2 regions of the Variovorax sp. 01N425 genome follow, and region 2 is predicted to be linked to the other one. Evidence: predicted binding sites of a transcription regulator. Region 2 holds the regulator's gene; the other holds the start of a gene.
What was found. The regulator sigma-54, encoded in region 2, starts transcription at its own class of promoters, with help from an activator protein. The targets are predictions, from matches to a motif close to TGGCANGNAANCTGCTTT.
Positions count from the first base shown of each region.

Region 1: a site for sigma-54 is predicted at 1,960-1,977, ahead of AC1DSC_RS19680 (ammonium transporter). Genes of this name have one in related genera too.

Region 1 covers NZ_JBFTRJ010000010.1:205,301-210,862, forward strand. Annotated here, with positions in the region: gene AC1DSC_RS19670 (acyltransferase family protein) at 1-833, opposite strand, end outside; gene AC1DSC_RS19675 (LytTR family DNA-binding domain-containing protein) at 964-1,869, shown strand; gene AC1DSC_RS19680 (ammonium transporter) at 2,046-3,248, shown strand; gene AC1DSC_RS19685 (MBL fold metallo-hydrolase) at 3,321-4,301, shown strand; gene AC1DSC_RS19690 (M14 family metallopeptidase) at 4,424-5,359, shown strand; gene AC1DSC_RS19695 (nucleotidyltransferase family protein) at 5,450-5,562, opposite strand, start outside.
Region 2 covers NZ_JBFTRJ010000014.1:124,485-130,046, forward strand. Annotated here, with positions in the region: gene AC1DSC_RS24040 (YceI family protein) at 1-612, shown strand, start outside; partial or broken gene AC1DSC_RS24045 (LysE family translocator) at 634-1,279, shown strand; gene AC1DSC_RS24050 (phospholipase D family protein) at 1,290-2,894, opposite strand; gene AC1DSC_RS24055 (RNA polymerase factor sigma-54) at 2,905-4,497, opposite strand; gene lptB (LPS export ABC transporter ATP-binding protein) at 4,515-5,309, opposite strand; gene lptA (lipopolysaccharide transport periplasmic protein LptA) at 5,306-5,562, opposite strand, start outside.

The DNA of each region.
Region 1 (5,562 bases), on a different contig from region 2:
CCCTTGACGCCGAGCCGCAGCACGATGAAGGCGGTGATCGCCGCCGCGGCCAGCGCCAGCGACACCCACCGCAGGCGTTCCAGTTCGCGCCACACGCCCGTGTCCACGCCCATCCAGTAGCCGTAGAGGAACACGGTGAAGTAGATGCTGTGCAGGTGAAAGTCGCGGACCAGGTTGTGCGTGGGCGGAAAGTGCCGCGCCAGCAGCATCGTCCAGACCAGCAGCGGAAGCGCCGGCAGGAGCAGCAGCTTCCAGCCGCGCAGCCCGTTGAATCGGCGGCGCATCCACTGGCCGGCGGGTGACCGCCACAGCGGCAGCGTGAGCGCGATGAGCGCCGTGTAGCTGAACAGGTAGGGCAGGTACCAGAGGTGGTTCCAGGTGATGCCGAACTCCGCGCCGTCGAAGGCCGCCTTCGGCCACGGATCGCCCATCGAAAGATAGCGCAGCAGGAAGGCACCGAAGCCCGGCGCCACCAAGCCGCTGGCCACGCCCTGGGCATAGGCCTGGTAGGGCACGACCACCGCCATGCCGAAGGCCAGCGGCAGCATCAGCCGCACGCCGCGGCTGCGCAGCAGGCTCCAGGTGCCTTGGCTGCGGCTCAGGAAGCCCAGCGACACGCCCGAGACCAGGAACACCAGGTCCATGCGCCAGAGGTTGAGCATGCGCATCGGCCACTGCAGCCATTCGGCGGCATGCGGGCTCTTGAGGTGCCAGGGCCAGTCGGCCACGTAGTACATCGCCACGTGGTACAGGATGACCAGCAGGAAGGCCAGCGCGCGCAGCGCGTCGATGTCGTGCCGCCGGTCGGGCAGGGTGGATGCGGTTGTGCTCATCGGCCGATGGTTGCGTCCATCCGCGGCGCACGGCCTGCCCGCGGGACGGATCGCGGGCCTTTTGTGACGAGCGGTGCCCTGCAGGGACGAAATTCGCCCGCCCGGTGCGGGGATCGCGAGAATCCCGGGCATGGCAGATTCCCGGAAGAACCTGTACGAGCGCTACGAACCCATCCGCCGCCGCGTGGAAGTGGGCTTCTGGATCGTCTTCATGGCGCTGCAGGCGGTGTTCAACACCACCGTCGCGCTGGTCGACGCGCGCGACCGCGCCGTGCCGCGCGCCGCCTGGGAAATCGTCACCTGGGAGGTGTCGAGCCACCTCGTGCTGCTGGCGCTGGTGCCGGCGGTGGTGGCCATCCAGCACCGGCTGTCGCCGCTCGCACGCACCCACCTGCTGCGCTACCTGGGCTGGCACCTGGCCGCCAGCGTGGTCTTCAGCGTGGTGCACGTGGCGGCGATGTTCGCGCTGCGCGCGATGGTCTACGCGGCGGTTGGCGAGCGCTACGACTTCGCGGGCTGGACCGGGCGCTGGGGCTACGAATACCTGAAGGACGTGCGCGCCTACCTGTCTATGGTGTTCGGCATCTGGGTGTACGGCGTGTTCATGCTGCGGCTGCAGGGCGAGGCGCGCGTGCTCGACCCGCCCGAGGCGGCGGCGGCAGCGCCGGCCGAGCCCGCCGAAGCCCATCGGGCTGCCGCGCCGCCCGCGCGCCCCGAGCGCTTCCTGGTGCGCAAGCTGCGGCGCGAGTTCCTCATTGCCGCGAGCGACATCGACTGGCTCCAGGCCGAAGGCAACTACGTCGGCCTGCACGTCAACGGCCACGACTACCTGCTGCGCGCCACGCTCACCGATTTTCTGGCGCAGCTCGACCCCGCCCATTTCGTGCGCGTGCACCGAAGCCACGCCGTCAACCTCGGCCGCATCAAGGAAATCGAGCCGCTCGACGGCGGCGATGCCCGGCTGCACATGCACGACGGCAGCACGGTGCCCTGCAGCCGGCGCTATCGCGAGGCCTTGCGCGCCGGGGCAAGCTGACCCGGGCGGTGCGTCGATCCGTCCTGTTCCGGTGCGGCTCTGCACTGAGAAGGCTCATTTCCCTCCGTGACGCACCACTAGAGAGCCTTCAGGCACCATTTTTGCTTTCTTGCGGCGCTGCCCCGAGCAATTCGGGTGCACGCACCAATTCAAACCAAAAACTGCAAGAAGCTCCAATGGACGCACTCAAACAGGGCGCAGACGCGCTGTTCATTCTTCTCGGCGCGATCATGGTGCTGGCCATGCATGCCGGTTTCGCCTTCCTGGAACTGGGCACCGTGCGCAAGAAGAACCAGGTCAATGCGCTGGTTAAGATCCTGGTCGACTTCTCGGTCTCGACCATCGTGTACTTTCTGGTGGGCTATGGCGTGGCCTACGGCACCCACTTCTTCGTGGGCGCCACCGAGCTCGCAGCAAAAAGCGGCTACGAACTCGTGAAGTTCTTCTTCCTGCTCACCTTCGCGGCGGCCATTCCGGCGATCATCTCGGGCGGGATTGCCGAACGTGCCAAGTTCTGGCCGCAACTGATCGCTACCGCGGTCATCGTCGGCTTCGTCTATCCGCTGTACGAGGGCATTGCCTGGAACAAGGCCTTCGGCATCCAGGCCTGGATCGCTTCGGCCACGGGCAGCGAGTTCCATGACTTTGCCGGCTCGGTGGTGGTGCACGCGGTGGGCGGCTGGCTCGCCTTGCCGGCCGTGCTGCTGCTGGGCGCGCGCCGCAACCGCTACCGCGGCGACGGCTCGCTGAGCGCGCATCCGCCGTCGAACATTCCTTTTCTGGCGCTGGGGGCCTGGGTGCTGTGCGTCGGCTGGTTCGGCTTCAACGTCATGAGCGCGCAGAGCATCGACAAGATCTCCGGCCTGGTGGCCGTCAACTCGCTCATGGCAATGGTCGGCGGCACGCTGGTTGCGCTGGCGCTGGGCAAGAACGACCCCGGCTTTGTCTACAACGGCCCGCTCGCCGGTCTCGTGGCCGTGTGCGCGGGGTCCGACCTGATGCATCCGCTGGGCGCGCTGGTGGTGGGCGGCGTGGCCGGGGCCATCTTCGTGGTGATGTTCACGCTCACGCAGAACAAATGGAAGATCGACGACGTGCTCGGCGTCTGGCCGCTGCACGGCCTGTGCGGCACCTGGGGCGGCATCGCGGCCGGCATCTTCGGCACCCAGGCGCTCGGCGGCATCGGCGGCGTGAGCGTCTGGGCGCAGCTCATCGGCACCTTGATGGGCGTGGCGTGGGCGGCGCTGGCCGGAGCGGCGGTGTACGGCGCGCTCAAGGCGACGATGGGGCTGCGGCTCACGCAGGAAGAGGAATACGACGGCGCCGACCTGTCGATCCACCACATCTCGGCGACGCCGGAGCGTGAGGTGAACTGGTAGGCCGGGTTCCTGCAGGACCGGCCTGCCTGGGCTATTCTCGGCGCCCCTTACAACCGCCGAGGAGTAGACCCCATGACAACAACAACACCCGCTCGCTGGCTGCGCCGCGGCGTCGCCGCACTGGCCGGCAGCCTGCTGATGCTTTCGTTTTCTTCCACGGCGCAGGCCGGCGCTCCGCAGGTCAAGACCCAGGCGCCGGGCTTCTACCGCACGATGCTCGGCGACTTCGAGGTGACGGCGTTGTTCGACGGCACCATCGACCTCGAGCCCAAGAAGCTGCTCACCAATACCACGCAGGCACAGATCGGCAAGCTGCTCGATCGCGGCTTCGAGAAGGACACCGTGCCCACCTCGGTGAACGCCTATCTCATCAACACCGGCAGCAAGCTGGTGCTGGTCGACACGGGTGCCGGCGGCCTGTTCGGCCCCACGCTCGGCAGCCTGCAGGCCAATCTCAAGGCCGCGGGCTATCAGCCCGAGCAAGTCGACGACGTGCTCATCACCCATATGCACGGCGACCATGTCGGCGGCCTGGTGCAGGACGGCAAGCTGGTGTTCCCCAACGCCACCATCCACGCCGGGCAGGAAGACGCCGACTTCTGGCTCGACAAGGCCAACCTGGAGAAGGCTTCCGCCGAGATGAAGGGCTTCTTCCAGGGGGCGATGGCCTCGCTGAACCCGTATGTGGAGGCCGGCAAGTTCAAGGGCATGAAGGGCAACACCGACCTGGTGCCCGGCATCAAGGCCGTGCCCGCCCATGGCCATACGCCGGGCCACAACATCTACCTGGTCGAGTCCAAGGGCCAGAAGCTGGTGCTGTGGGGCGACCTGATGCACGTGGCCGCCGTGCAGTTTGCGCAGCCGCAGATCACCATCTCGTTCGACGTCGATTCGAAGCCGGCGGCGGCGGAACGCAAGAAGGCCTATGCCGATGCGGCCAAGGGGCGCTACCTGGTCGGCAGTGCGCACCTGCCGTTCCCGGGGCTGGGCCATGTGCGGGCCGAAGGCAAGGGCTACGTCTGGGTGCCCGTGGATTACCAGCAGGTGCGATAGACAGCCGGCCGGCCGGCCGGCTGAAGCTTGAACGGCGCGGGCAGGTGTTGCCGCGCCAGCAGCACGAATGTGCGTGCTGTAGCAAACTCGCCCGACCGCTCCGCTCCACACTCCACGCCAACATGACCCAAGCTCCCCCCGCCCTCGAAGTCCTCCCGCGCGATCTCTCCGCCTACCGCAAGGGCAACGTCGGCATCGACTATGTGCACCGCTTCGAGTCCGGCAAGCCGGGGCCCCACGTGCTGATCAACGCGCTCACGCACGGCAATGAAATCTGCGGCATGACCGCCGCCACGCACCTGCTCGACACCCAGGTGCGCCCCAAGATCGGCACGCTCACCGTGAGCTTTGCCAACGTGGAAGCCTACGAGTCCTTCGACCAGGCGCTGCCCTTCGACAGCCGCCAGCTGGTGCACAACCTCAACCGCATCTGGTCGCCCGAATGGCTCGACGGCACCGAGGACAGCCCCGAGCTGCGCCGCGCCCGCGCGCTGCGGCCGGTGGTGAGCGCGGCCGACCACATCCTGGACATCCACTCCACCAGCCAGCCGGTGATTCCGTTCTGGGTGTATCCCGCCTTCGAGCGCAACGCCGAGGCGGCGCTGGCCATCGGCCGTCCGTCGGTGCACCTGGTGATGCCCGACGGCCTGGGCTCCGGCACGCCGCTGATCCAGCATGGCCGCCATGGCCTGCCCGATGGCAAGGGCGTGGCACTGGTCGCCGAATGCGGCCAGCACTTCCTGCGCTCGGCCTCCGAGCTGGCCACCGCCATCTCGCTCGACTTTTTGGCGCACTTCGGCCTCATCGACAAGGACCCCGCCGCGCCGGCGCCCGGCCCGCAGCGCCGCTTCGAGCTGCTGCAGACGCACGTCATCAGGTCGGAAGACTTCGCGTTCGTGCGCCCGCTGATCGGCTTCGAGACCTTTGACAAGGGCGAGCTGATCGCCACCAACGGCCCGGACGAGATCCGCGCGCCCTGCGACGAGTGCACGATCTTCATGCCCGCGCAGCGGGTGATCGTGGGGCGCGAGGCGGTTTATTTGACGAAGCCGATCTGAGTCGGCGATGAAGCCCTCAAGGCTCCATCAATTTCGAAATCTGTTCGCGAAGTGATGGCAGATCCACAAGACGCTGCGGATCACCTCGGCTCATACTGGCACCGCCTCGCGCAGCACCTGATCACGGAACTTCGGCGGCAAGCCGTTGGGCGTGAGCACGTCGACTTCCATGCCAAGAAGGGCCTTCAACTCGTGCCTGATGG
Region 2 (5,562 bases):
GCGCTCTCAGCCGCGGCGGCCCTTGCCACCCCTGCCCTGGCACAGGAATACACCGCGCCGCCCGTCGCCGCCAAGCCCGCGGGCGGCCCGGTGAAGAACGCCAGCTACGTGATCGACCCCACCCACACCTTCGTGATGTACGAGATGGGGCACTACGGCACCACCACCAACCGCGGCCGCTTCAGCACCAAGGACGGCTCGGTGCAGATCGACGGCAGCGGCAGCAGCGGCAAGGTCGACATCACGATGGACATCAGCTCCATCAACACCGGCGTCGACCTGCTCAACCGCCACGTGCAAAGCAAGGACTTCTTCAACGTGGCCGAATTCCCGACCGGGCGCTTCGTGGCGGACCGCATCGAGTTCAACGGCGACAAGGTGGCCGACGTGCCGGGCACGCTCACGCTGATGGGGCAGACCAGGCCCGTCACGCTCAGGGCCGTGCGCTTCAACTGCTACCTGAACCCGCTCATCAACCGCCAGGTCTGCGGCGGCGACTTCGAGACGACGGTGCAGCGCAGCGACTGGGGCATCACCTGGGGCCTGAACTTCGGCTTCGAGAACAAGGTGAAGCTGCTGGTGCAGGTCGAAGCGGTCAACGTGCAGCAATAGAAGAAGAAGAAGGAGGCAACCATGAGCGGCATCACGGTTCCGTTGCTGGGCATCGCGGGCGCAATGATCGTCGGGGCCATGAGCCCCGGACCGAGCTTCGTCATGGTGGCGCGCACCGCCGTGTCGTCGTCGCGCCGCGACGGCCTGGCCGCGGCACTGGGCATGGGCGCGGGCGGCGTGGTGTTCGCGATTGCGGCGCTGGTCGGGCTGCAGGCGGCGTTCCTCGCGGTGCCGGCGCTCTACCTGGCGGTGAAGCTGCTCGGCGGCGCCTATCCTGTACCTGGGCATCCGCATCTGGCGCGGTGCGCGCGAGCCGCTGTCCGCCGCGCAGGACGAACGCGCGGCCGCAGGCACGGGCAGCAATGCGCGGCGCGCATTTCTCCTCGGCATGGGCACGCAGGTCAGCAACCCGAAGACGGCGGTGGTCTACGCCAGCATCTTCGCGGCCTTCCTGCCGCGCGAGGTGCCGCTGGCGCTGGCGCTCGCGGTGCCGGCGGTGATCTTCTGCATCGAGACCGGCTGGTACGCGGTCGTCGCGCTGGCGCTCTCGTCGGCGGCGCCGCGCTCGGCCTACCTGCGCTACAAGGCCTGGATCGACCGCGCGGCCGGCGGCGTGATGGTGCTGCTGGGCCTCAAGCTGCTGTCGGGCGTGCGCAGCAGCAGCTGAGCCGCGCGGGCTACAGCAGGCTCTCGGGCGTCAGCGGCGCCAGCATCTCGAGCATGGTGCGGCCCCAGAAATCGGAGTCGGGCTCCTCGTTCAGCACGGTGGTCCGGCCGGCCTCCTCCTCGCTGATCCACTCGATGCGCGCATTGCCGCTGTCCTTCGCAAAGCGCAGCCGGTAGGCGCCCTGCTGCTTCAGCACCTCGATGAGCTTGAGCGTCTGCTGCGCCATCTCGGGGCTGCGGATGAACAAGCCGATCTCGGTGTTGTGCGTCTCGGAGCGCGGGTCGAAGTTCATCGAGCCAACGAAAAGAACCTGCCGGTCGATCACCGCCGACTTGGCATGCAGCCGGCCCACCGAAGTGCCGAACAGGCCGAGCCGCACGCTGCGACGCGTGCGCGTGGTGCTCAGTTCGTACAGCTCGGCGCCGAGCTCGAGCATCTCGGGCCGGTAGCGGCGGTAGGCCGTGTGGACCAGCGGCTCGTCGGTGGCGGCGAAGGAATTGGTGACGATGCTGATCTTCACGTTGCGCCGGCGGATCTCGCGCATCACTTCGAGCCCCGCCTTGCCCGGAATCAGGTAGGGCGAGACGATGGTCACCTCGGAGCGCGCGCGGCGCATCTGCTCGACCACGTTGTAGCGCACGCTGTCGACGTCGAGCAGCGGCACGCCGCCGTACGAGGCGGTCTTTCCGATCACGCGCTCGGGCGAATCGGCATACGCCTCGGCCAGCGTCCAGATCAGGTCGAGCTTGCCGGCATCCAGGTCTTCGGCGATTGGGCTGTAGCCGAGCAGGTCGTTGGGCGCGGGCCGGGGCGGCGGCGGCGTGGTGTCCGGGCCGGTGGCGGTGTCGAAGCGCTTCTGCAGCTCGTCACGTGTCAGCGCGCTCGCCACCACCGACTGGACCGGCCGCACATAGACGCTGTTCCAGTACTGGTCGAACAGCGCGCCCAGGCGCGGAATCAGCGCGCCGGCGACGAAGGTGTCGAGATCGAGAAAATTCTCGCCCGCCGTGCGCCTGAAATACTGGTTGCCGATGTTGCGCCCGCCCGCCACCGCCATCGCGCCATCGGCGATGAAGAGCTTGTTGTGCATGCGCCGGTTGACGCGGCTGAAGTCGAACAGCGAGGCGGTGAAGCGCCTGAGCAGGCTGCCGCGCCCGGCCGGAAAGGGATTGAACAGGCGCAGCTCGACATTCGGCGTGGCGGCCAGGCCGAGCAGCAGCTCGTCCTCGCCCGAGGTGTAGAGATCGTCCATCAGGAGCCGCACGCGCACGCCGCGCCGGGCCGCATCGCGCAGCGTGCGCAGCAGGTAGCGGCCGGTCTCGTCGTTCTCGATCTGGTAGTACTGCACGTCGAGCGTGCGCTGGGCGCGCCGCGCGAGCTGGATGCGGGTGTCGAAGGCAAAGTCGCCGCCCGGCATCAGGCGGAAGCCGCTCAGGTCGGGGTCGGGCTGCGAGGCCTGCGCGATCTTGCCGAGCGCGGTGTCGGCCGAGGCGGCCATGGCCCGGGTGGCCGGGCGCGGCGCCTCGTCGGGCAGGGTGGCGCAGCCGGCGAACAGCAGCACCGCCGCCATGGCGAAGACCCATTGCCCACAGCGCGACAGCAGGCGACGGGCCATCGGCGGCTTTCTACAGCGCCTTGCGGAGGTTGGCGGGCGCGATGCGCAGGGCCTCGCGGTACTTGGCCACGGTGCGGCGCGCGCACTCGATGCCCTGCTCCTTGAGCATCTCGGAGATCTGGCTGTCGGACAGCGGCTTCTTGATGCTCTCGGAGCTCACGAACTGCTTGATCAGCGCGCGCACCGCGGTGCTCGACGCATTGCCGCCGGTCTCGGTGCCCAGCGCCGAGCCGAAGAAGTACTTGAGCTCGACCGTGCCGAAAGGCGTGGACATGTACTTGGCCGTGGTCACGCGCGAGATGGTCGATTCGTGCAGGCCCAGTTCGTCGGCAATCTCGCGCAGCACCAGGGGCCGCATCGCGAGCTCGCCGTGCACGAAGAAGCTCTTCTGCCGCTCGACGATGGCGTTGCTCACGCGCAGGATGGTGTCGAAGCGCTGCTGGATGTTCTTGATGAACCAGCGCGCCTCCTGCAGCCGCTGCGACAGCGCCTGGCTGCCCTCGCCCTTGTGCGACTTGAGCGCGCCGGCATAGATGTCGTGCACGCGCAGCCGCGGCATCACCTCGGGATTGAGCATGACGCGGAACTTGGCATTGGTGCCGCGGCCGACCTTGGTGACGATCACGTCGGGAATGACGATGTTGCGCTCGACGTCGACAAAACGGCGGCCCGGCTTGGGCTCCAGGCGCGAGATGACCTGCAGCGCCGAGCGCACCAGCTCTTCGTTGGTGCGCGTGAGCGTGGCCAGGCGCTTGAAGTCGCGCCGCGCGAGCAGCTCCATCGGCTGCTTGCAGATGGCGATGGCGGTCTTGCGCACCAGCGCCTGTTCCTCGGTCTCGCTTTCGCTCGCGAGTGCGCGCAGCTGGATGCAAAGGCATTCGCCCAGGTCGCGCGCGCCGACGCCGGCCGGCTCCAGGCTCTGCAGCAGGCCGAGCGCCACCTGGAAGTGGTGCACCAGCTCGTCGAACTGGTCGTTGTCGTCGCCCGCGAGGCCCGAGGCCAGCGCCGGCAAGGAGTCTTCGAGATAGCCGTCGTCGTTGAGCGATTCGATCAGGAAGCGCAGCGCGGCGCTGTCGTTCTCGTTGAGCCGCAGGCTCAGCGCCTGCCGGTGCAGGAAGGACTGCAGCGACTCCTGGCTGCGCGCGAGTTCGGTGGCGTCGGCGCGCTCGTCGTCGCCCAGGTTGTTCTGGCGCGCGGGGGCATCGCTGCCCCATTCGCTGTCGTCGGGCGCCATGTCGACGGTGCCGTCGCCTTCCCAGTCGGGCTCGCGCTCGGTGGCGTCGGCGGCAGGAACCTCGGACTCGGCCGTGGAGGCGGTTTCGCTCGAAGTGCTGGTCGTGCTGCTGGCCGGGGCCGAGCTGAATTCGCCCTCGGCGGCTTCACCGGCCTCGTCGCGCGGCACCGGCGTGTCGATGGCGTCGAGCCCGAATTCCTCGCGCGCGGCTTCTTCCGCGGTGCGTTCGAGGAACGGGTTCTCGTCCAGCATCTGCTCCACTTCCTGGCTCAGTTCGAGCGTGGACAGCTGCAGCAGCCGGATCGACTGCTGCAGCTGGGGCGTGAGCGCCAGGTGCTGCGAAACGCGAAGGGACAGCCCTTGCTTCATGGAGACCGACTCCTCCCTTACATCCGGAAGTGCTCGCCGAGGTACACCCTGCGTACTTCGGCGTTGTCGACGATCTCCGAGGGTGTGCCTTGTGCCAGCACATGCCCGTCGCTGATGATGAACGCGTGATCGCAGATGCCCAGCGTCTCACGCACGTTGTGGTCGGTGATGAGCACGCCGATGCCGCGCTCCTTCAGGAAGCTGATGATCCGCTGGATCTCGATCACCGCGATCGGGTCGATGCCGGCAAAGGGCTCGTCCAGCAGGATGAAGCGCGGCTGCGTGGCCAGCGCGCGGGCGATCTCGACCCGGCGCCGTTCGCCGCCCGAGAGCGCGAGCGCGGGCGAATCGCGAAGATGGTCCACCCGCAGGTCGGCCAAAAGGCCCGAGAGGCGCTCCTCGATGCGCTGCCTGGTCAAGGGCGCGGGCTTGCCGCTGGCGTCGGGTTCGCGCTGGAGCTCGAGCACGGCGCGCACGTTTTCCTCGACCGTGAGCTTGCGGAAGATGGAGGCTTCCTGCGGCAGGTAGCTCAGGCCCATGCGCGCGCGCCGGTGGATCGGCATGTGGGCGATGGGCTCGCCGTCGATGGTGATCTCGCCCGCATCGGCCCGCACCAGCCCCACGATCATGTAGAACGAGGTGGTCTTGCCGGCGCCGTTGGGGCCGAGCAGCCCGACGACTTCGCCCTTTTGCACGTCGAGCGAGACGTCCCGCACGACCTTGCGGCTGCCGTAGCTCTTCTGCAGGCCGCGCACCACCAGGCGGCTGCCCGGCGTGCCGTCGGCGTTCTGGGTTCCAGCGGCTTCGATCACTTGCGCCTTTCCCCGTCGCCGCCCAGCGTGGTGGTCGAGCGCAGGCCGGCACCGGGTGCCGGCTGGGGCGCGGCCGCCGCCGGCGCGGCCCGTCCGCCGGCGGGCGCCGAGGCCCCGGGCGCCGGCGCGGTGGCGCTCTTGGGCGTGAGGATGGTCCGCACGCGTCCGCCTGGGGGTGCGTTCACGCCCGTGTTGGGCGGCACGGTGGAACCGTTGACCGTGTAGGTGTCGTTGCTCTGGTCGTAGACGATGA